One region of the Bacillus sp. GW823-FHT06A10 genome, then DNA from elsewhere that is predicted to be linked to it. Evidence: riboswitches for the same ligand, from Rfam matches in the RefSeq annotation. Region 1 holds a riboswitch; each other region holds the start of a gene.
What was found. A riboswitch is a leader RNA that binds a small molecule or an ion and turns the genes downstream of it on or off. The one in region 1 is predicted to bind S-adenosylmethionine.

Region 1 (8,009 bases):
CAGCACTTTCAACAATGTTTTTTAAACTTAATAAAAAACAGTATTGAAGCAATGCCTAATGGTGGTACCTTAAATATTTCCTCATCTATCAATAATAGTAAAGTTGAAATACGAATTGAAGATAGCGGAGTTGGAATGTCACAGGAGCAAATACATCGATTCGGTGAACCGTATTTTAGTACAAAAACAAAAGGAACTGGTTTAGGTACGATGGTTGCTGTTAAGATTATTGAGACGATGCATGGAAGTTTAAAAATCCGAAGTATCATTAGTAAAGGAACGACTTTAACAATTACGTTCCCGAAATATAGTAAGAATACGCATTTAAACAAATAAAAAAGGAGCATAGTTGCTCCTTTTTTATTTGTTTCGATACATAAGTATCTTCAATGTTTTTTTAGTTTACATTTGTGAAGACTAATTAAAAATTAGTATCCTCCGCCCCAGCAGCTGCATCCTACAATTATTAATAGAATGAATAACACAACTAATAAAGCGAAACCTCCACCAAAACCACAAGAACCACCGTAACTCATATTTTCTCCTCCTTTTGGTTTGAAAACTAATAGGTAGTTGATCATTTTAACTGGTTCGTATTATACATTATGTGTATATCCCTTTTTTGAGCATGTCTACATAAAAATAAGTAAAAGCACTCGTTTAAAGAGTGCTTTAAAATGGATACCAAAAGTTTTGAAATACGTTTAATTTTAAATATACCGCAACAATAAATATGAAAATACCGGCAAATAAAGCGATGAAATCTTCACGTTTCGCCTTACTTGTATAAAACCATGTACGTTTATCCTTCTTTCCAAATCCTCTTAAATCCATTGCATTTGAAACCGTATCTATTCTTTCTAGAGAATGAATGATTAGCGGCCAGAAAATTAAAACACGGTTCTTCATACGAACCCATAAACTTGCTTCTCCTTTTTCAAAAGCCACTCCTCTCGCTTCTTGCGCGTGTTTAATAATTTTATACTCAGACTGGATGTCAGGAATATAACGTAGTGCAATATTTATTGCATAAGTAATCTTATAATGAATACCAAGTTTACTTAAGTTACTTACAAATTCACTTGGATCTGTCGTGTAAATAAAAAGAAGTGTAAATGGTAACAACGTAAAATACTTTAATGAAAGTGTAGCTGCATAAAATAATGTTTCATATGTAATCGTTACATATCCAACATGTAAAAACGCGGTATATGATTCAGTTAATTCAGATCCATGAGTTGGTGTAATCAATAAAATCATGACAGAGTTTAATAAACTAAATGTAAATATGACACTAAAAACAATTAAAATTTTACGAAATGGAATTTTAGCAATGCTGAGCCCGATACACCCAATAATAAATAATATTAGCAACACCCGAAAATCAAAAAACAAAAAAGTAAGCGTCATACAAAAAATAAATAAAAACAATTTCACTACCCCATCCATACGATGAAAATATGTACTATGCACCTTCCTCCCTCCTATTACTATCTAAATAAAGCTCCATAAATTTTTCTGGACATGCAATCCCACTAAATTTAACAAGCTTGGTTAAAGAACTCTCTCTTAAGTTGGCTCTTTGTAACGTTTCTTGATCGCCTAATACATCAAACACTGTATTATCCGCAATAATTTTCCCTTCATGTAGAACTACTGCACGGTCTGTATATTCTAGCGCGAGATTCATATCGTGAGTGATAAAAACAAATGAAATTCCCTTTTTAGCTAGGTTTTTAATAAAAGACATAAATTGTTTATAGTGATAATAATCTTGTCCCGCTGTTGGTTCATCTAATATGATAAGTTTAGGATTTGTTGTTAATACAGATGCGATTGTTAATCTCTTTTTTTGCCCATAGCTTAGTGCTTGAATTGGCCAATTACGAAATGGATATAAACCACAAATTTTTAAAATTCCTTCTACTCTATTCTTAATTTCTTCCTTAGAAAAATTATGTAATGTTAATGTAAATGAAACTTCTTCAAAAACAGTAGGCTGTGTAATCATATGATTTGGATTTTGCATCACGTAAGATATGATTTCCCCACGTTTACGAATAGACCAAGAACTAATATCTTCACCTTTTAACAAAATTTTCCCATTTTTCATTTTGTTTATGCCTATAAGACTATGAGCTAATGTTGATTTCCCTGCTCCATTATGCCCTAACAGTGCCACAATTTCTCCTTCATATATTGAAAGGTTTACATTTTCTAATACTTTTTGTTTATTAGAGTATGAAAATGATAAATTCTCCACTTTAAGTAATTCCTTGTTTTTAGTATTCCCTTTTAATATGACTTGTTTCTCCATCCACTCTTTTATAACGTTGCTTACCTTTTCTTTTTGAAGGTTTTCCATTGGATATATTACGTCATTATTACTATCAAAATGTAATCTCTTTAATGCTTCGATGTAAATAGGCTCTCTTAAGCCGATACGTGGTAATATATTTGACGCTAAGATTTCTTTTGGTGTTCCTATCGCAATGACTTTACCTTCATCAATTAATATAACTTTGTCTAAATCCAGGTTTAAAATTTCTTCTATTCTATGTTCAATAATAACAATCGTTTTATTATATTGTTCATGTATATCTTTCATAAGTTTTATCGTATGTAAGGCACTTAGTGGATCTAAATTAGCTAACGGTTCATCGAACAATAATATATCCGCATTTGTTGTTAATAAACCCGCTAGAGAAACTGTTTGCTTTTGACCTCCTGATAATTCATGTGGACTTTGTTTATGAAACGTATGCATCTTCACCTTTCTTAATGAGTCCGAAACAATCTTTTTCATGTCGTCTTGCTTTACACATTCATTTTCTAAATAAAAAGCTACATCTTCTTCTACTGTCAGACCAATAAATTGAGCATCTTGATCTTGCAAAATTGTTCCTACCTGCTTACTTTGTTCAAAAATACTTCCTTCCCTCGGGTCTTTACCGGCAATTAAAACGTTACCTGTACTAGTCCCTTCGTAAGAAAATGGGATTAGCCCATTTATACAATGAGCTAATGTCGACTTTCCTGAACCACTTCGTCCAGCAATTAGTACTTTTTCCCCAGGGTATATATGAAAGGTAATATCACTTAAAGTAGGCTGCGCAGCATGCCCATATTGAAAGGTGAATTGTTCAAACGAAATAATTGGTTTCATGTTAACATCCCTACTTTTCAATTTTTAAATGTGTATGTTTCTTATTAGATTTTGCCAAGCCAATTGTAAGTGGCAATCCAACTACTAAGAAAACGATAACATCGGAAATTGTTGCTCCTAATACTTGGATAATAATTTTGTCAAATGGTTCTCCCATCACAATAATATCGAATGCCCCAGCAAATATAATAGCAATGACAATACCAACTAGCCCAGTAATTGCTAAATAAGAAATATCCCCCTTGTTAAACGACCCGTTTTTCACACTAAAGCCAACTCTTTTTTGAATAAGACCCATTGAAAATCCAATAATCCCTGAACTAATAACCCAGCCCCACCAAATACCCCAGCCAGCAATCGTATCTGTTACGGTATGACCGATAAGTCCGATTAACAGTCCTGCCACTGGACCAAATAATGCTCCAAAAACAGTTAATATAGCTAATGCTGGTTTAATAAATGTATTCGGTGCAATAGAAAATCCCCAAAGTCCTAATATCCCGTATAATGCTGCTCCAATACCGATTGCTACTACTAACTTTGTTGATAATTTGTTCATGACAATTCCCCTCTCATATTAGTCAACTTTTATTACTCTATATTTAATTTAAAAATGAATTATGCATCGACACTCCCTTTCTATACAACAAAAAAATGACCTCTTACATAAGAGGTCATTTTCTTTCACGTTCAAGAATCCTCTTATCTTTCAAAAAACACATCGTGTCCTCTGCGGAATTAGCACCTTCCTATAAAATTACATAGGGGTTGCTGAGGTTTCTTAGGGCCGTTCCCTCCACCTCTCTGGATAAGTATTAATTTGTAATTCGTATTATGGCACTAAAGAATGTAAATTTCAACACTTTTCTTACTATTTTTATTTTTTGTTAAATAGATCATTTAAATCATTGTATTCTTATCGGAATTATGAAATAATAAATTCAAAATCGTTTCGGGAGGAATGCATTATGAAAGTTATTGGTTTGATTGGAGGATTAAGTTGGGAATCTACATCATTATACTATAAACATATTAATACACTTACACTCTCTCAATACGATCAAAATGCAAAGTTAGTTTTATATAGTATGGATTTTGGTGAAGTAACTACTTTATTACAAAACCATCAATATGAAGAAGTGAAAAATGAACTAGTTACAGTTGCAAAGAAAGTTGAAAAATCTGGGGCTGAATGTTTATTAATGTGTTCAAATACTGTACATCTATTTGCCGAGGAGGTAGAACAAGCAATATCTATCCCGCTTCTTCACATTGGTGATGTAAGTGCTAAAGAAATGGTAGAACAGAATATAAAACGTATCGGACTATTAGGAACAAAACAAACGATGGAGCAAGATTTCTATAAATCACGATTAGCGAAATATAACATTAAGACAATTATCCCAAATGAAGAGGAAAGAACCTTTATCCACCATGTCATATTAGATGAATTAAGTAGAGGGATCATTTCAGAAACATCTAAAGAAAAGTTATTACAAATTACAAAATCATTAATTCAAAACGGCGCTGAAGGTATATTATTAGGCTGTACTGAAATACCTTTACTCATCTCCCAAAATGATCTTACTGTTCCCGTTTTTGATACTGCTTTTTTACATGCAAATACTGCTGTGCAATTTGCTGGATAAGAATATACAAGCATAAAGGTGAGAACCTCTATGCTTGTATACAGTTACGACTATTTATCCCGCTATTTATGGGTAGTAAAATCCCTACCGATTAAAGTTTTACTTTATTTAAAAGAGATTCAATAACTGCAATTGCTTCTTTTGAACCACCACATTCTAAAAAGCTATCATTAAGTTTTCTTATACCATGTTTATACTTTTCATTTGAAAGAACATCTGTTACGGCCTCTTTTAAAGTGTGCACATTAACATGTTCTTTCAATAGTCTATGTGCCGCTTCAAGCTCAGTTAGTCTTTGCGCTATCATAGGCTGGTCTTTATCATGCGGTATTATTACAAATGGGACATTATAATGAATGGCATCGTGTACGCTATTCATACCGCCATGTGTAATAAAAACATCTGCTTCATTTAATATTTCTGATTGAGGTACGTATGGAGCAATTATAAAATTATCTGGTGCTTTCTTAATTTTAGAAATATCATTTCTATCACCAATTGCCATTACAACTATCCCATCAAAATCTGAAAAAGTATCAATACAAGTATTAAAGAATGGTTCGAGTCCTTCAAGCAGTGTTCCCATTGAAATATAAATAACTTTCTTTTCTTTAAGTGATTCCAGTGGAAACTTTATATTTGTTTTACGCTTTGAAATACTCGGTCCAATAAAAATGTTATTTTCCCCGAACGATTCGCTATTAGGTTGGAAATAACAACTTGTGTATACGAGACAAACATCACCCTTATTATTCATAAATTGAAGATTATTCTTTGGTTTTACTCCAAATTTATGTTCCATCTGATTTAGTAATTTTTCAGAGATTTCCTCTGGTTGGAATGGCATATCTGCATTTGGATGAAAAGGTAATGTCTTCAAAAATTCTGGCGGAATTAAAAATATAGGTGAGGACACTACACCTGGAACTTGTAAATACTCCTTTACTAACTCTCCTGCGCCAAATATATCATAAATTACGAAATCAAAATTTATACTTTCACATAATTGTTTCGTAATTTCTAATATATATAAAGAAGTTTGAACATGCACATGAAAGAAAGCATTTAACCCAGATGAGGTTTCAGCATCAATAGAAATCTCTTTTAATAGATCCGGATGAGTATGTACAGTAGCTCCTAAATCTTCAATTCTATCCTTAAAGTTTGCCGTTGTAATATAATGTACATTATCCCCTCGTTCAGTCAAGGCTTTTACTAAATTTAATGTAGGGTTTACATGCCCCTCTGCTGGAAAATTAACTACTAAAATATTTAGCACTTATTCCTCACTCCTTACATTTCATTGTTTTAATTAAGCATACTGTTATTTGTACAAGTAATCTTCCCCTAATAGTCCTAATATGCTTGCTACATTATATTGATAAATAATTTTCAGTCATCACCATAAAAAAAGCATCTACCTATGTAGATGCCTAACCGTGATAAGGAGTGTTCTGTGAGGTTAGAACAAGCTTTTCTGCTTGTCCTATGCTATTAATATATGATTGATTTTATAAAACGTGAATAGTTAATAGAATTATTTTATCCATTTTATATGATCAAATGGATAAAATACCATTTCTACTTTACCTATTATATTTGACTCATCAATAAGTCCAAGTGTATTCCTACTATCTTTACTATGATTACGATTATCACCTAACACAAATAATTTATGCGTAGGAACTTTTATTTCTCTAAAATTTGAAAAACGATTGGATACTTGTGACATATCTAAATTTATATACGACTCATCACGCTTTTTACCGTTAATAAATACCTCATCCTTTTTTAGTTGTATATTATCCCCCGATAATCCAATAATTCGTTTCACATAGTAAGTAGGCTCGTCTTATTTTTTTATAATGACAACATCTCCATGATGAAAAGACGATAAACAGACGTTTACCTTATTAACAAGTATATAATCTTTTTCATTCAAAGTAGGTTGCATCGAAATTCCTTCTACCATACAAAATAAAAAGGACTTATTAATAAAAATAACCCCTATTATAATTAAGATGTAGCTACATATGTTCCTCCAATATTTTAGAATAAACAGCTTCATATATACCTCATTTCTAATCTATTCCCAGATAAAAACGCCTCTAGTTCACATGAATGCTAGAGACGTTTCTTCCATTTTAATTCTCTTTAGAGGCATCTGTTTTTGGCGCTTCACCAGTTAGTCGCTTATTTTTCAAATCAAAATAAGCATCTAAAACTTCTTTTCCAATATCGGAGTTAATGCCCGATTTATCATTTTCAACCCACGGTACTACAACAGAAAATGCTACTTCTGGATCATCATATGGCGCATATCCAGCTAATGTTAAGTTATAACATTCTCTACGATCGCCTTTCGCATTTCGCCCAATTTCATTTTCTCCACCATATACAGTTTGTGCGGTCCCTGTTTTACCAGCTGGTTTATATGGTGCTTTTTGGAACGCTCTTACTCCCGTTCCATCTCCTTCTTGAAATACTTTTCTAAATCCTTCTTTTACTTGATTAATATATTCTTGTTTCATATCGATTCTATTTAAAACAACGGGTTCTATTGATTGTACTACTTTACCAACCTCATCTTTTTGAACGGTTTGTTCTCTAATCTCTTGAACAATTTGTGGTTTCATTCGATACCCTCCATTTGCGATAGTCGAAATATATTGTGCAAGCTGAAGTGGTGTATATGTATCATATTGTCCAATAGAATAATCTAATAAGAAACCAGGCTGATTATCTTTTCTTCCAATTTGTCCTGCAGTTTCATTCGGTAAATCAATACCAGTTTGTACACCTAGTCCAAATTGCCTGAAATAATATCTCATTTTATCAAAATATTCTTGTTTAATATCTAGTGAACTATTTTTCACATAATCCACACCAGCAATTTTTAATGCTATATTAAACATATAAACGTTTGAAGAAACTTGTAACGCTCTTAGATCGTCTATATCACCAAAATTTTTCCAAGACTTCTTTTCCTTAGTTCCTTTAAACTTCATAGGTGCATCATAAAAATGTGTTCCAGGAGTTATTGCATTTGTTTCAAACCCTGTTAACACTGTCGCACCTTTAACCGTTGATCCAAGCTCATATGAACTTGTCAGCGTGCCTAAAGCATAATCTTCTACTTCCATTTTCCCATCTTTTTCTACAAGCCTTTTCCCAGCCATTGATAATACTTGGCC
Region 2 (8,009 bases), on a different contig from region 1:
TGTCTTTGAAGCACTTGGACAAGGTGATGAATTAGCAGGCGAAGTAGTAGAAAAAGTAGCTTCTTATTTAGGGTTAGCTGTAGCGAACCTATCTAGTACGTTGAACCCAGAGAAAATTGTTATTGGTGGAGGCGTGTCTAAAGCTGGAGATGCGCTATTAGAACCAATTCAACGCTATTTCGAGCAATACGCTTTCTCACGTGCTGTAAAGAGCACGAAGTTAGCTATTGCAACACTTGGTAATGATGCAGGTGTTATCGGAGGAGCTTGGCTTGTAAAAAAGCACAAATACGAAGCGAAGATGATATAAGTTTTGAAATATGAAAAGAGGAAGGGGGAACCCTTCCTCTTTTTGTGTGAAATCTCGATGAAGAATAAAGTGTAAACGAATTAAGCTGCTGGTGGATACCCGTTATAAAGAACAGTCATGATCGTAAACCATCCGAAAACGAGTACAGTTGCAATTGCAAAGCCGCTCGCGAAAAAGTTTTTTTCACGAAGTGTTCTAAGCGTAGCAAATACAGCTAACAGAGTGACAAGTGTAAAAATAATAACAAGGCCCATGCAATATCCTCCTCTGTCTACCCATTTCTTATTATGAGTTTTTGGAATATTTACTCTTTTATATTGTACATGTTTTAAAAATGATTGTCGAGATAGCATCCTTTCTTTTCCTAAGAGAAAGAAATGTTGTATCATTAAAAGTAAGTTTAATAACTGGAGGAGATTTTCATATGAAATGGATACAAATGCCGTTAGGCCCATTACAAACAAATGCTTATATTTTAATGAACGATCAAAAAGAGTGCATTATCTTTGACCCTGGGCACGAAGGTGAAAAGCTCGTTACATATTTACAAGAAGAACAATTAAAACCATTGGCTGTTTTATTAACGCATGCTCACTTTGATCATATCGGTGCTGTTGATGCGGTAAGAGACGCTTTTCATATTCCTGTATACGTACATAAAGAAGAAGCAGATTGGTTAGGAGATGCAACTGTAAACGGCTCTCAAATTTTTATGATGAACCGCAGTATTACAGCAAAACCAGCGGATCATATTATTGATGCAGAAGGTACATTAACAATTGGATCATTTAATTTTGAAATTTTTGAGACGCCAGGACATTCTCCAGGAAGTATTTCTTATTATAGTAAAGAGGCAAATGCTGTATTCTCAGGAGATGTATTGTTCCAAATGAGCATTGGAAGAACAGATTTGCCTGGTGGAAGTTTTGCTGAATTAATTGGAAGTATTGAAGAGAAATTATTTGTATTACCAGATGAGACAGCGGTGTTATGTGGACATGGTCCAGAAACAAGCATTGGTTTTGAAAAAGAAAATAATCCGTTTTTACAATAAGGAGTCATTATGGGAATGGAGCTCATTTTAAGAGAATGGATGGGGAAAGAAAAGGATTATTCAATTTCATATAGTACGTATATGAACCTTGTATTGTATACAGAAGGTCATGGATATTATATGAAAGAACGTGAAAAGATTGGAAGACAAGGGGATTTTTTTACAAGTAGCAATGTATCCTCTGTTTTTGCAAAAACTTTTGCTAAACTTTTTATTCGTCTTGTTGAAAATGGTGAAGTTGCTTCGAATATTTGTGAGGTTGGTGGGGGAACTGGAAAGTTTGCCTATGATGTTTTACAAGAATGGAAGCAATTATCTCCAAAAACCTTTATTGATTTAAACTATTCAATGATTGAAGTGAGCCCTTTTCATAGGAAATTACAGCAGGAGCAACTTGGCTCATTTTCTAATGTATCGTACTATACCTCCTATAGTGAAATAGGAGATTCTTTCGAGGGAATTCTCTTTTCGAATGAGTTGTTTGATGCATTTCCTGTTGAAATAATTGAGAAAAGAAATGGTATGTTGTATGAAGTACGTATTACATATACAGAGGAAGGAAACCTTTCAGAAGTATGTAGGCCGTTAGATAAAAGAATTGGTCGATATTTATTGAAATATAATATTCATATTGCTGAAGGGCAACGTTTTGAAGTACCAATTGTGATGGAGGAGTATATAAAAGAAATCGCGAAATGGTTTCAAAAAGGTATATGTATTACAGTTGATTACGGATACACAAAAGAAGAATGGATGCATCCAGCACATCGTGAAGGAAGTTTGCGAGGTTATTATCAGCATAAGCTAATACGTAACCCACTAGCGCATCCAGGTGAAATGGATCTTACTACTCATATTCATTGGGACGAGCTAAAGGAGATGTTTAGTATGCAAGGAATGAGTGCGGTATGGCATAAGAAACAATCTGAGTTCTTGTTAGCTGCAGGGATATTAGAACAGCTTACGAGCCATCAAGATATGAATCCTTTTTCTGAAACGCAAAAACAAAATCGAGCAGTTCGTTCTATGATTTTGAATGGAGGAGTAGGGAGTGCGTTTGATGTTGTTATACATACAAAAGATATGCAACATTTACATTTGGAGCGGTATGTAACAATATAAAAAACAAGACACAGTATATACTGTGTCTTGTTTTTTAATACGACTTATGTAGTATTATATATTTCCTCTCATGATATATATTTATATTAAAGATATGAGATAAAAAATATAGAATACGTTCTTTTTCTTCGATTATTAGTCCCTAACCTAATAATACGCGAACGAGTTGAATTATTGTTTCGTTCTCTACTTTGTAATAAATTTCTAATCCTTTTCTTTCACTAGAAACGATTTTAGCGCTTTTTAATTTTGCTAAATGCTGTGAAATTGTAGATTGTGGCATGTTTAAGCCAGTGTACATTGTAGAAACGTTGCTTGGACCGCGCTCAATTAATCCTTTTACGATACATAAACGAACAGGATGAGCCAGCACTTTTAATAATTCTGCATTACTTTCATATAGTTCTAATTCTTTTTGAAAGGTTTCTAACATGTTCTTTTCCACCTCCGTGTGAGCTATTATACCATACTATACATACCAAAAATTTAAAGAAAAGAAAATAGTTGTTGCAGAAAAAAAGTCCTAAAGTAAAGAAATTGTAAGAAAAGAGACCATGATGTAAATAAAATAGGTAAATTAGCACGTTTTTGTAAAATGACATTTTTGGGTGAAAATTTCGATGCGTTTTAAAAATTGAAAGATATAGATATATTTGTAACACAATTTTATCATGATTTTCTTATTCTTTCAAATGAATATACGAAATTTTTAAAATAATATGACAAAGGAATTATAATGATATATATAGAATATAAAACAGGTTAAAAGAAAAGAAGCTGAATGTAATTCGCTTCTTTATGGTGATAATGAAATATTTGATTACGGCTGATAAATCTTAGGATAATCAAGTCATTAGTCATTTATTCTAAAATTCATCTTTTAGCAACGTTAAAAATCTGTGATTCCATATGTTCTCGTAAAAATCAATTGTCTCTTTTGCGGACATAAAAGGATTATTCAACGTAGAGGTTGTTTTCTGTACCATAAAGTTTTCGTATCCCAGTCCGTGGGCAAACTTAATCGTAGCATCCATACAGTACTCTGTTTGGGCACCGCAAAATTCAATGCGATTTACAGATAATTGATCTAAAATTTCTTTTAAGTTTGTTTTATAAAATGAATTTGCATGTGTTTTTCTTACAAAAAAATCTTGTTCTTGAACATCAAGATCGGTATGAATAGCCCAAAGTTCTTTCTCGGGTACTAAATCATCATCACAATGTTGAACAAAAAGGATTGGTTTATTTGATTTTCTGTATGAAGAAATTCTTTTATTTACTTTTGTTAGTAAGTTCTGTAAATCAAATAAATGCTCTCCGCCATAACATACGCCATTTTGTAAATCGATAACGATTAAAATATCTGCACAAGTATCCATTATTTTTACCCCTTTTTTATTTCTTAATATATCAATTAATCCCTTATTTAGAAATAGATGATATACTTTTATTTTTTTATGGACTATAAGAAAAGAAGAAATTCAAATGAATATAACTAAAACGCAGAAAAAGAAGATATGAAAACCTAATCTCATATCTTCTTTTTCTCTATGCATTTACAGGTTCTTCTACATAAGAAAGGGCATTTTCAAAATCGGATATTAAATCGTTAACATTTTCAAGACCGACTGATAACCGAAGTAATGAATTAGAGATTCCTCTTTCATCACGAGCTTCTTGCGACAGTGCTGCATGTGACATTTTTGCTGGATAAGAAAGAATTGACTCTACAGCTCCTAAACTAACTGCAAAAACAGGTAATTTTACTTTTGATAAAAATTGGCGGAGTGCATCTTCTGACTGCAAAGTAAACGATAAGACCGCTCCAGCTGATGTTGCTTGAGATTGTTGAATATCAAATCCGAGATGTGTTTGTAATCCCGGATAATAGACATTTTGTACTTTAGCGTGCTCTTGTAAATAATGTGCGATTTTATTGGCATTTTTAGCTGAATGCTCGAGGCGTACGTGCAATGTTTTTAGACCGCGAAGTACGAGAGAACAATCTTGAGGTCCTAAAATAGCACCGAATGCATTTTGTAAAAATCCAAGCTTTTGAGCGAGTTCGGCATCTTTTACTACTGCTAATCCGGCAGTAACATCACTATGACCAGCAATAAATTTTGTAGCACTATGAAGAACGACATCAGCTCCAAGTTCAAGTGGTTTTTGGAATAGTGGTGTCAAAAATGTATTATCAACAAAAGTAAGAGCGCCAATAGATTTTGCGAGTTTAGAAACCTCGCGAATATCTGTCACTTTTAAAAGTGGGTTAGAAGGTGTTTCTACATAAAAGAGCTTTGTATTTGGTTTCATGTTTTGTTTTATTTCTTCTAAATTGGTCATATCAACAAATGTATGTGAAACACCGTAACGGGAGAGTACCTCAGTTATCACTCGGTAAGTGCCTCCGTATACATCTTCTGAAATGAGTACGTGATCACCTTGTGAAAGAAGGAGGAATGCAGTGGAAATCGCTGCAATGCCTGATGCAAAGGCGAATCCCTTTGTTCCACCTTCTAATAAAGCAATGATATCTTCAAGAGCTTCACGAGTTGGATTTCCTGACCTGCTATAGTCATATTTTCCGAACGTATCTACATCAAACTGGTGAAAAGTTGATGTGTTATAGATAGGAACGTTCACAGCTCCTGTTTGCGAGTCATGTTTATATTGGTTGTGTAGTAAGAGTGTATCTATAGAATAACTCATATTCTTACACCTTCTTTTACAAGTTTAATGGCTTGCTTTAAGTCTTGAATTAAATCGTTACTATTTTCAATGCCAACGGAGAATCGAAGAAGACGATTACATACACCGTTTGCTGTTCTAATTTCTTCAGGAATATCAGCATGTGTTTGCGTTGCTGGATAAGTCATTAAACTTTCTACACCACCAAGACTTTCGGCAAATGTAATTAAGGATAAAGATTGTAAGAATGGATTAATCCAAGCTTCATCTTTAAGGCGAAATGAAATCATGCCGCCTCTTCCAGGATAAAATACATCTGTCACCCCGTCTTCATCATTTAAATATGCAACAACTGCTTTCGCATTTTCTTCATGCTGTCTCATGCGAAGCGCTAACGTTTTCATACCGCGAATTAATAACCATGAGTCAAATGGGCTTAAAACTGCACCTGATGCATTATGATAATGAGCGATGTCTTCACAAAGTTCCTTTCCTTTTGCAATGACAAGTCCGCTTAGTACATCGTTATGTCCCCCTAAATATTTCGTTGCGCTGTGAAGTACAATGTCAGCACCTTCTGTTAATGGTTGCTGTATATAAGGTGTGTAGAATGTGTTGTCTACAATAAGAAGTAGTCCGTGCCTTTTCGCTACAGTTGCGACAGCAGCAATATCAGTAACTTGCATTAATGGATTAGTTGGAGTTTCTATGAAAATAGCCTTCGTTTCAGTTGTGATAGCTTGCTCAATTTGTTTAATAGACTGTGTATTTACGTATCTACATCGAACATTCCACTTTTTTTCATGTTCAGAAAATAATCGATACGTTCCACCGTATAAATCTTCAGATACAATAAGTTCGTCTCCAGAGCGGAATAGAGAAAGGACGAGGAGAACAGCCGCCATCCCTGAACTACAGGCATAACCTTGTTCGCCATATTCTAAGTCTGCGATTGCCTGTTCTAAAAGACCTCGAGTTGGATTGCCAGTTCGTGAATAGTCAAAGCCAGTAGATTTACCAATTCCTTCATGACGATAAGCGGTTGAGAAATAAACTGGTGGATTAACCGTTCCAGTTGTAGTTTCACTGCGATTGCCGATTTGTGCTAGTTTTGTTTCGATTGTTGACATGTGAAAATTCCTCCTTTTTAAATTGAAACATTAAGTGAATATAAAATAAAAAAAGCCTTCTAAGAAGAAGGCTTTCGGTTTGAATAGAGTCTTCTTCTCATCTGTCAAATCTTTCACAATTTGCTGGAATTAGCACCTTATTAACAAAATGTTAATGGTTGCTGAGGCGTCACAGGGCCAGTCCCTCTACCTCTCTAGATAAGAATGTTCGTATGAAATTTTTATTATGTTTTTAACTTTACAACAAAAGATAATTGAATTGCAACTTTATTTTGAAAAATTTTTATTTTTCCGCAAGTGTCATTGACTTTTACTTTTGTGCATGCTAAATTTATTAAAAAATTAACAAACATTGTTAAAAGGGGAACGCATTTCCTTTTAGCTACATAAATAAAATAATAAAGACAACTCTTATTGAGAGCGGTGGAGGGAAAGGCCCTGTGAAACCCGGCAACCTTCAAACGAAATGTTTGAAACGGTGCTAATACCTGCAAAACGAATGTTTTGCATAATAAGAGGAGGAACGATTATGTCCCCCTCTTCAAAGTGAAGAGGGGGTTTTTATATTGATAGAAATGAGGGAGATTCGTGAAATTACTAGATTTATTATCAAAAGGAATTGTAATAGGTGATGGTGCGGTTGGGACGTTATTGCATTCACATGGCTTGCAAAGTAGCTTTGAAGAATTGAATGTATCGGATCCAGACTTAATTATATCGATTCATAAACAATATGTAGCTGCTGGAGCAGATGTAATTCAAACGAATACGTATGGAGCAAATGAGGCGAAATTACGTATGTACGGCTTAGAAAATCAAGTTACAGAAATTAATAGAGCGGCAGTAAAACTGGCGAAAGCATCTGTTACAGATAAAAATGCAATTTTAGGAACAATTGGTGGTATGAAACATATCGGAGCCGTTACAACGACTGATATGGAAAGGGAGTTTATGCTACTTGAACAGGCAGGGGCTTTACTAGAAGAACAGGTTGATGGATTACTATTAGAAACTTTTTACGATGAATTTGAATTACTTCATGCTGTTAAAGTATTGCGTAAGCAAACGAACATTCCAATTGTTGCTCAATTAGCGTTACATGAAGCAGGTACGACTCAAAATGGAAATGATGTTAATGAAATATTAAAGCAAATTATAGATTACGGTGCAAATGTTGTTGGATTAAATTGTCAACTAGGGCCGCTTCATATGACGGAGGCTTTCAAAATGATATCGATTCCGCAAAATGGCTATTTATCAGCATACCCAAATGCAGGTCTCCCGAATTATGTGGAGGGACGTTACGTATATGAGGGAAGCCCAGCTTATTTTGAGGCGATGACGCCGAGATTTATTGAGCAAGGTATTCGGTTATTAGGTGGTTGTTGTGGTACGACTCCAGAACATATTCAAAGTATGAAGCACGCTGTTGCGAATGTTACACCTGTAATAGAAAAAGACACCATTCAAAGGCCGAAAGTTGTTCATACGCATGAGAAACGTTCGAAGGCTCACGTCACTCTAGCAGAGAAAGCGAAAAAACAAACGACAGTTGTAGTGGAATTAGATCCACCGAAAACGTTAGATACACAGCGGTTTTTTGAAGGAGCAAGAGCTTTAAAAAGAGCGGGAGCAGATGCTATTACTCTAGCAGATAATTCATTAGCATCGCCTCGTATTTCTAATATGGCAATGGGTGCGT
Region 3 (8,009 bases), on a different contig from region 1:
TCATTATTTATTCCATTAGCTAAAAAGTCGATTGATGATAATAATAAATTAAAAACAGATCCAAAAGAGTTAATTACGAATGGACCATTCAAGTTAAAAGAGTGGAAGCATAACCAGGCTATTACAGTACAAAAAAATAAAGAATACTACGATAAAAAGGTAACATTAAAAGAAATTGAGTTTCGTATTATTCCAGACTCTAAAACAGCGTATCAATTATTTAAATCAAAAGAATTAGATTTACTAAGTGGTTTACCACAAGAGATGATTGAAAAAGAAAAAGGAAATAAAGAATATAAGCGTGTTGCAGGATTCTCATCTTATATTTATTCGTTTAACGTAGAAAAAGAGCCATTCACAAATGCGAAGGTACGTAAAGCATTTTCATTAGCGGTTGATCGTAAATTTATCGTTGAAAAACTGTATAAAAATAATGCGCAAGAAGCATATGCATTCGTTCCAGAAGGAGCAAAAACACAAAGTGGTCGTGATTTCCGTAAAGAAAAAGGTGATTACGTTAAATTTGATCCAGCAGAAGCGAAAAAATTATTAGAAGAAGGTATGAAAGAACAAGGGTGGTCTACATTACCTGAAGTAACATTAAAATTCACTACAGATACACAACATAAAAAAGTAGCAGAAGCAATGCAAGAAATGTTTAAGAAAAATCTTGGCGTAGATATTAAATTAGAAAATAAAGAGTGGAAGAGTTACATCGACACATACAAGCAAAGTGATTTCCAATTAGCTTATATGGGATGGGGCGGCTCTTTATTAGATCCAATTACTAAACTAGATTTATATGCAGGTGATGGTCCGAATAACTATGCAAAATGGCATAATAAAGAATTTGACGCTTTAGTAAAAGAAGCAAAAGTTGAACAAAACGAAGATAAGCGTTTTGACTTATTGCATAAAGCGGAAGATATTATGTTTACAGATTCACCATTAATCCCAATTATTTTCCCAAGTGCTTCATATTTACAAAAACCATCAGTATCTGGTGTCCAATTCATTATCGGTTCTAGTCCAGAACTAAGATACGTAAAAATTAAAAAATAAAGAAGTAGGCAATCGCCTACTTCTTTATTTTATTTCTCTTTTGTATTCTTTTTTCGTTCCATCAGAGAAGACAACTTCTAAATCAAATTTTTGATAGTCTTTATCAAGTTTGAACACGTTCACTACTTGATCGATTACTTCTTGGTCAGCAGTATCTTTATCAAATTTTAACTCTTGTAGAAGTGGGCTTAATTTTGTAATAGCCTCGTCTCCTGTTAATTTTACATCTGCTTTATGATCTTCAATTTTTGCTTCCATTTTCTTATCAGCTGCTACATTTTTATAGTCTGCTTCGTAGTCTTTCTTTGTATCTTGGTAGTCTGCCTTTAAATCGAATTCATTGAAGTTTAGTTTTAAATCTGCAGGAGCCTCATTTTTTGCTTCTTCAGTCGTCTTTTTATTAGAAGTTGTGTCTTCTTTTGCAGGAGCTTTACATCCTGTTAATGCAGGTACTAGCATAAGAGCTAATAAAACTGATAGTAGAATTCTCATTATAAATTCCTCCTTATGTAAATTCGTTCTATACAAGTTTTTCCCAAAAACATGTAATTATGTATGTGTTGAAAATAAATTATTATCCTGTAGTCACAAGGGCTCATCCGCAATTTAAATAAAAAATGATTTGTATGTATATGGTAAATTGAAGTTGTGAGGAGGTACTGAAATGCTTTCTAAAACGTATCAAACGATCGGTCAATTATTTCAAGCAACATATGCAGCAAATGGCTATTATACAATAATATTCGGAGGAGTTAGTTTAGAGAGAAATATTATTTCATTATTAGTTATTGTATTGGTTACACAATTAGTAGCAGTGACGACTTTAGCTATAAAAGGAATGGTAAAGGGAAGAGGAAGCTCTGTAGTTAAAGTTGTATAAAAGTAAAAAGGTATCCTTCGTAGGATACCTTTTTACTTTTGTTATTTTGCAACTTCTGTCCACTTGTAGTTAAATTCACCGCCGAAGTCAGTCGTTACAAGTCCTTTAATGAAAGAGCGTTGTAAGTAAGAACGACCTTGTTGGTATAAAGGAGCGACAGCGCCGTCTTGTAATAGAATTTTTTCAGCTTGCTTCATTGCTTCAAAGCGTGCTTTTTCATCGCCAGCTAAATCTGTTTTCACTTTATGAATGAGCTCATCGTACTCTTTGTTAGAGTACTTATCGAAGTTATAAGCACTATCTGTTGTAAATAAATCTAAGAATGTAATTGGATCAGCGAAGTCAGGGCCCCAGCCGTCAATACCAATTTCATAGTCACCACTTAATAGTAGTTTCAACTGTTGTTTACGTGGTTGCGGTTTTAAATTCACTGTTAATCCATCTAAGTTCTTTTCTAACTCACCTTTTAAATATTCACCAGTCTTTTTAGCTAAAGCATTGTCACTTGTTAATAGTTCGATTGTTACTTTGTCAGTACCAAGTTCTTGTTTTGCTTTTTTCCAGTTTTCTTTCGCTGTTTTCACATCATCCTTGACTAGATTTCCATTTTCTTTACGGAAGTCATTGCCTTCTGGACTCTTTGCAAATTTCGCAGGAACCATTCCTTCAGCTGGAATAGCACCGTTATTTAAAATTGTTTCTACGTAAGCCTTTTTATTCATTGCGCCGTTAATAGCAAGGCGTGCATGTTGATTTTTTAATGTTTCATTTTTCTGATTTATTCGTAAGAATTGAATGCCGACTTCAGCGCGTTCCTTGAAGTTTGGATCGCTCTTATATTTATCAACAAACTCTGCAGTTAAAGCAACGCGATCAATTTGTCCTGAATCATATAAGTTCACTTCTGTAGACTTATCTTTAACGACATTGAAGTTGATTTCTTCTAATTTTACCGTTTTAGCATCCCAATAGTTAGGGTTTTTCTTCAATTGGAAACTTTGTTCGTGTTTCCAGTTATCTAATGTGAAAGCACCGTTGTAAATTAAATGATTTGTTTCTAAACCGTATTTATCGCCCTGAGACTTTAAGTACTCTTCATTAATTGGCAAGAATGTTGAGAATGTCGTTAAGCTTAAGAAGTAAGGAACAGGACGGTCTAGTTGTACTTCTAACGTTTTGTCATCAACAGCTTTGACCCCTAGTTGATCAATTGGTAATTGTTTTTGGTTTATTTGTTTCGCATTCTGTACATCGAAGAATAAGAATGCGTATTCAGCTGCTGTATCAGGATTTACGGCACGTTGCCAAGCAAAGACGAAGTCCTTTGCTGTAACAGGAGTACCGTTTGACCATTTTGAATCACGCAGATGGAATGTATATTTTGTTTTATCGGGACTAATGTCAACCGACTCAGCAACACCAGGAATCGGTTTATTATCTTCTCCCATTGCATATAAACCTTCAAAAACATTGCGCATTACATTCATGGATTCCCCATCCGTTGCTTTTGCAACATCCATTGTTGGAATTTCTGAAGCGAATGATAAGTTAATTGCTTGTTTATCAGGTACTTTATCGTTTGCTTTCGCTCCGCCTGCATTATCTTTATTTCCCCCGCAAGCAGTTAGTAATAGACTTGCCCCTAAAACAGATGCAACAACAGGTACAACTTTTTTCTTCATTGTTCGTTCCTCCCTAAATGTGTTGTTCGTAACGTCATAATGTCCATGTCTTGAAGTAGCTATAGAAGGAGATAGAACCTATTATAAATATTTGTTTATAGGTAATCAGGTGTTCTATATGTATATACATGTCGAGCTATAATCTATCGTTATATGTTTCAACTTAGTAGACATTATATTTTGATGGTGAAATATTTTGTTTCTTTGATTATTTAGAATATTAACACTGGAAAGAACTATATGTCAATAATAAAAATAGAATGTTAATTTCTTGGAATAATATATTAAAAAAGTAGATTCTCTTGTGTGAGAGAACCTGCTTTTAATATATTTTGCTAAAAAAACAATTGGTGTGGGCTAATAATAAGTGGGGATGAAGAACCCCCACTTATTACGGTTTTACTTTATTTTTCAATTTTTGCCCACTTGAAGTTTAATTGACCCGCAAAGTCTACTTGCACAATTCCTTTCACATAAGAACGTTCTAAATAAGATTCGCCTTTTTGGTAAAGAGGAGCGATAACAGAGTCTTTAAATAATATTTTCTCGGATTCTAGTAATGCTTCCCAGCGAGCTTTTTCATCACCAGCTAAAGTTGTTTTCACTTTTGCTATTGTTTCATCGAATTCCTTATTAGAGTAATGATCTAAGTTATAAGGGTTATTCGTTGTAAATAGCTCAAGGAATGTAATTGGATCCGCAAAGTCAGGGCTCCAGCCGTCAATTCCGATTTCGTAGTCACCTTTTAATAAAAGCGAAACTTGTTGCTTACGCGGTTGCGGTTTTATATTTACTGTTAATCCATCTAGATTCTTTTCTAGTTGCCCTTTTAAGAATTCACCAGTTTTCTTATCAAGGTCAGCATCACTCGTTAATAATTCTAATGTTATCTTTTCAGAACCAAGCTCTTGTTTAGCTTTTTTCCATAATTCTTGTGCAGATTTTGTATCAACTTTTGTTAAATCGCCGTTTGCAGTACGGAAGTCTTTTCCTTCAGGTCCTTTTGCAAAGTTTTTTGGAACGAGACCAAATGTTGGTGTAGAGCCATCATTTAATAACGTATTTACAAAGGATTTTCTATCAATTGTTTGATCGATTGCTTGGCGTGCAGAAACGTTTTGAAGTACTTTGTTGTGTTGATTCATGCGTAAAAATTGTACGCCTACATTTGGACGTTCTTTAAAGTTAGCATCTTTTTTATATTTATCAACGAAGTCAGATGTTAGTTTTATACGATCTAATTGTTTTGACTCGAATAAATTTACTTCTGTTGATTTTTCTTTTACGACGTTAAAATTGATTTCTTCTAGTTTGACAGTATCTTTATCCCAATAGGTAGGGTTCTTCTTAAATTTAAAGCTTTGTTCGTGCTTCCAATCGCTTAGTGTAAAAGCTCCATTGTACAAGATTGTATTATCTTCTAAAGCGTACTTATCACCTTGTGCTTTAAAGAATTCCTCGTTAATTGGTAGAAATGTTGGGAAAGCTGTTAAGCTAATAAAATACGGAACAGGACGCTCCAATTCTACCTCAAACGTATGGTCATCAACTGCTTTTACACCAAGTTGGTCGGCTGGAAGTTCTTTGTTGTTAATTTTTGTTGCATTTTTAATATCAAAGAATAGAAATGCATATTCAGAGGCTGTTGCTGGATCTACGGCTCTCTGCCAAGCGAACACAAAATCTTTCGCTGTAACAGGAGTGCCGTTTGACCATTTTGAATCTCGCAAATGGAATGTGTATTTTGTTTTATCGCCACTTACTTCATGAGATTTTGCAACGCCAGGGAAAGGTTTGTTATCTTCACCAAGATTATACAAACCTTCAAATACGTTTCTCATTACTTGACCAGAATCAGTATCTGTAGCACGGGCCGTATCCATTGTTCGTATTTCAGTAGGTGAAGATAAATTTAAAACCTGTTTGCTAGGTGCCTCGTCTTTTGCATTTGCTCCGCTTGCTTCGTTTTTATAACTACCGCAACCAGTTAATAAAATACTTACTCCTACAACTGATGCAATACCGGGTACAAACTTCTTTTTCATTTGATTTTCCTCCTAAATAATTAAGTTTGGATGATGATGAGGGAAATGAAAAATAAAAAATCCCTCTTTTCATATTGAGAAAGAGGGATTTTTACGTACAAGTTATGCACCCGTATATAAACGAAGTCCCTCATTCTATCTTTCAAGCATAAAGCTTGCAGGAAGTGGCACAGTATTCAAAATGAACCTGCTGCCGAGGTTTCAAAGGGCCAGTCCCTCCACCTCTCTTGATACAATGAGTAAACGAATAAATTTTATTAATTTTTGTGTTTCTTTGATAATTCAAAATCTTACACCTTGAATAATGAAGTGTCAACCAAATGAAATATAGTTTAAATTTTCAGTTTTCTTAAACGAAAAAACCACTGCATATGGCAGTGGTTTTTCGCTTAGAAGTTAAAGTTATCTGGATCTGGACCAACGCGACAATCTTCATTTAAAGCTTGAATTGCTTTCATATCATCAGCACTTAATTCAAAGTCGAAGATGTTTGCATTTTCAATAATGCGATGTTCTTTAATTGATTTAGGGATTGTTACAACTTCGTTTTGTAAATCCCAGCGTAAAATAATTTGCGCAGTTGATTTATTATATTTTGTCGCAATTTCTTGTAACGTTGGATTATCTAGTAGTTGTCCTTGCATTAATGGTGACCAAGCTTCAAGCTGGATAGTATGTTCTTTACAGAATGCATGTAGCTCTTCTTGTGCTAAACGTGGGTGGTATTCCACTTGGTTGACCATTGGCTTAATTTCAGCAATTTCAAATACGTCTTGTAAGTGGTGAATGTGGAAATTACTCACGCCGATAGCGCGAACACGGCCATCTTTATAAAGTTTTTCTAATGCTTTCCATGATTCAGTATATTTCCCTTTTACAGGCCAATGTACTAAATATAAATCTAAATATTCTAGACCTAATTTCTCTAATGTAGTTTCAAATGCTTGAAGTGTTGTTTCATATCCTTGATCGCTATTCCATACTTTTGAGGTAATAAATAATTCTTCACGTGAAACACCGGATTCACGAATCGCTTGTCCAACGCCTTCTTCATTTTGATAGATTGCTGCAGTATCGATGCTGCGGTAGCCATTTTTAATTGCTGCTTTTACAGAATCAATTACTTCTGAACCATCTTCTACTTTAAAAACACCTAAACCAAACCAAGGCATTTTTACACCGTTATGTAATGTTGTATAGTCTTTTAAACTTGTTAAAATCATATTATTTCCCCCTAGCTTTTTTGTTTGTTGCTTCTACTGCTTTTTGAATTGCCTCTGAAAAATTATATTCGTATAAAGTTTTGAGACCCTCAGCTGTGGAACCACCTGGCGTTGTTACTTGTTCGCGGAGGTTAGCTGGATTTTGCGTTTGCTCGAGCATAGAAGCAGAGCCAGAAATCATTTGAATGACAAGATGTTTTGCGGTTTCTTCATCGACTCCATAACTTTTTGTTGCTTCAATTAAGCTTTCAGCAAAGTAATAAAGGAAGGCTGGTGCACTTCCAGTAACTGCAGTAAGCTGATGAACTTCTTCCTCAGTACAAAGTTGCGAAGTACCAATACCTCTTAAAAGCAGTTGCAGGGTTTCTTGATGCATCTCGGTTACTGATTGTCCCGTTGTATATAAGGAGATAGACTTTCCAATTTCAGCAGCTGTATTAGGCATAATCCAAGCAACAGGTGTGCCTTTTGGGAGTCTAGCTTCTAAATAAGATGGTCCAATGCCAGCTGCTACTGTTACGACAAGTTGATTTGATATTAACGGAGATAGCTCAGCTAATAATCCTTCATGAGCAGAAGGTGGCATTGCTAAAACAACCGTATCAACAGATGTAATATGCTGCTTCCAATCCGTTGTAATAGACACATTATATCGCCTTTGTAATTGTTCTAACTTTTCTACGTTGCTTCGGTTAGAGATGATAATTTCTTCGATGTACTCTTTGCTTGTTTTAAGTAATCCGGAAAATATAGCTTCTGCCATACGACCAGCACCAATAAATAAAATTCGATGTTTGTTAGGCATATCCTTTATTCCTTTCTAGTAGAGATATGTTATAAAAACGATATCATCTTTAAGAGAATTTTGTAAAAAGAAAAGACTTACCGTAGATGGAATAGATAATGAGAAGGTGGAAATTCATGGTAAAGGAAAGGGCTATTCCTTATACTGGTGATAGGGAATTTATTACACATCTGGGGAGAGATAAATATGGTTAGAAGTCCACTTTTTTTACTTGTTTCTAGTATTATTTGTGTATTAGTTGGATTGTATATTCAATCGAGTTATATTGAAATTTTCGCATCAATTATGGGGATCATTAATGTTTGGTTATTA

Region 2: it holds a riboswitch for S-adenosylmethionine, as region 1 does, so the genes downstream of both, metI (cystathionine gamma-synthase/O-acetylhomoserine thiolyase) here and AC1Q8M_RS09400 (ECF-type riboflavin transporter substrate-binding protein) in region 1, are expected to answer to the same signal.
Region 3: it holds a riboswitch for S-adenosylmethionine, as region 1 does, so the genes downstream of both, AC1Q8M_RS26240 (peptide ABC transporter substrate-binding protein) here and AC1Q8M_RS09400 (ECF-type riboflavin transporter substrate-binding protein) in region 1, are expected to answer to the same signal.

What each region holds. Positions count from the first base shown of each region.
Region 1 is NZ_JBXAHT010000001.1:1,856,295-1,864,303, reverse strand. It holds gene AC1Q8M_RS09420 (LytS/YhcK type 5TM receptor domain-containing protein) at 1-336, shown strand, start outside; gene AC1Q8M_RS09415 (YjcZ family sporulation protein) at 429-536, opposite strand; gene AC1Q8M_RS09410 (energy-coupling factor transporter transmembrane component T family protein) at 673-1,473, opposite strand; gene AC1Q8M_RS09405 (ABC transporter ATP-binding protein) at 1,466-3,166, opposite strand; gene AC1Q8M_RS09400 (ECF-type riboflavin transporter substrate-binding protein) at 3,177-3,725, opposite strand; SAM riboswitch class I at 3,866-3,981, opposite strand; gene AC1Q8M_RS09395 (aspartate/glutamate racemase family protein) at 4,135-4,815, shown strand; gene AC1Q8M_RS09390 (macrolide family glycosyltransferase) at 4,907-6,094, opposite strand; partial or broken gene lepB (signal peptidase I) at 6,353-6,883, opposite strand; gene AC1Q8M_RS09380 (peptidoglycan D,D-transpeptidase FtsI family protein) at 6,960-8,009, opposite strand, start outside.
Region 2 is NZ_JBXAHT010000002.1:575,443-583,451, forward strand. It holds gene glcK (glucokinase) at 1-310, shown strand, start outside; gene AC1Q8M_RS17760 (DUF2759 domain-containing protein) at 391-564, opposite strand; gene AC1Q8M_RS17765 (MBL fold metallo-hydrolase) at 735-1,364, shown strand; gene AC1Q8M_RS17770 (class I SAM-dependent methyltransferase) at 1,374-2,486, shown strand; gene AC1Q8M_RS17775 (ArsR/SmtB family transcription factor) at 2,629-2,919, opposite strand; gene AC1Q8M_RS17780 (cysteine hydrolase family protein) at 3,353-3,865, opposite strand; gene metC (cystathionine beta-lyase) at 4,035-5,198, opposite strand; gene metI (cystathionine gamma-synthase/O-acetylhomoserine thiolyase) at 5,195-6,307, opposite strand; SAM riboswitch class I at 6,402-6,512, opposite strand; SAM riboswitch class I at 6,716-6,825, shown strand; gene AC1Q8M_RS17795 (bifunctional homocysteine S-methyltransferase/methylenetetrahydrofolate reductase) at 6,896-8,009, shown strand, end outside.
Region 3 is NZ_JBXAHT010000006.1:48,944-56,952, reverse strand. It holds gene AC1Q8M_RS26260 (peptide ABC transporter substrate-binding protein) at 1-1,062, shown strand, start outside; gene AC1Q8M_RS26255 (YusW family protein) at 1,087-1,554, opposite strand; gene AC1Q8M_RS26250 (hypothetical protein) at 1,727-1,942, shown strand; gene AC1Q8M_RS26245 (peptide ABC transporter substrate-binding protein) at 1,984-3,624, opposite strand; gene AC1Q8M_RS26240 (peptide ABC transporter substrate-binding protein) at 4,029-5,669, opposite strand; SAM riboswitch class I at 5,802-5,906, opposite strand; gene AC1Q8M_RS26235 (aldo/keto reductase) at 6,059-6,892, opposite strand; gene proC (pyrroline-5-carboxylate reductase) at 6,894-7,697, opposite strand; gene pnuC (nicotinamide riboside transporter PnuC) at 7,884-8,009, shown strand, end outside.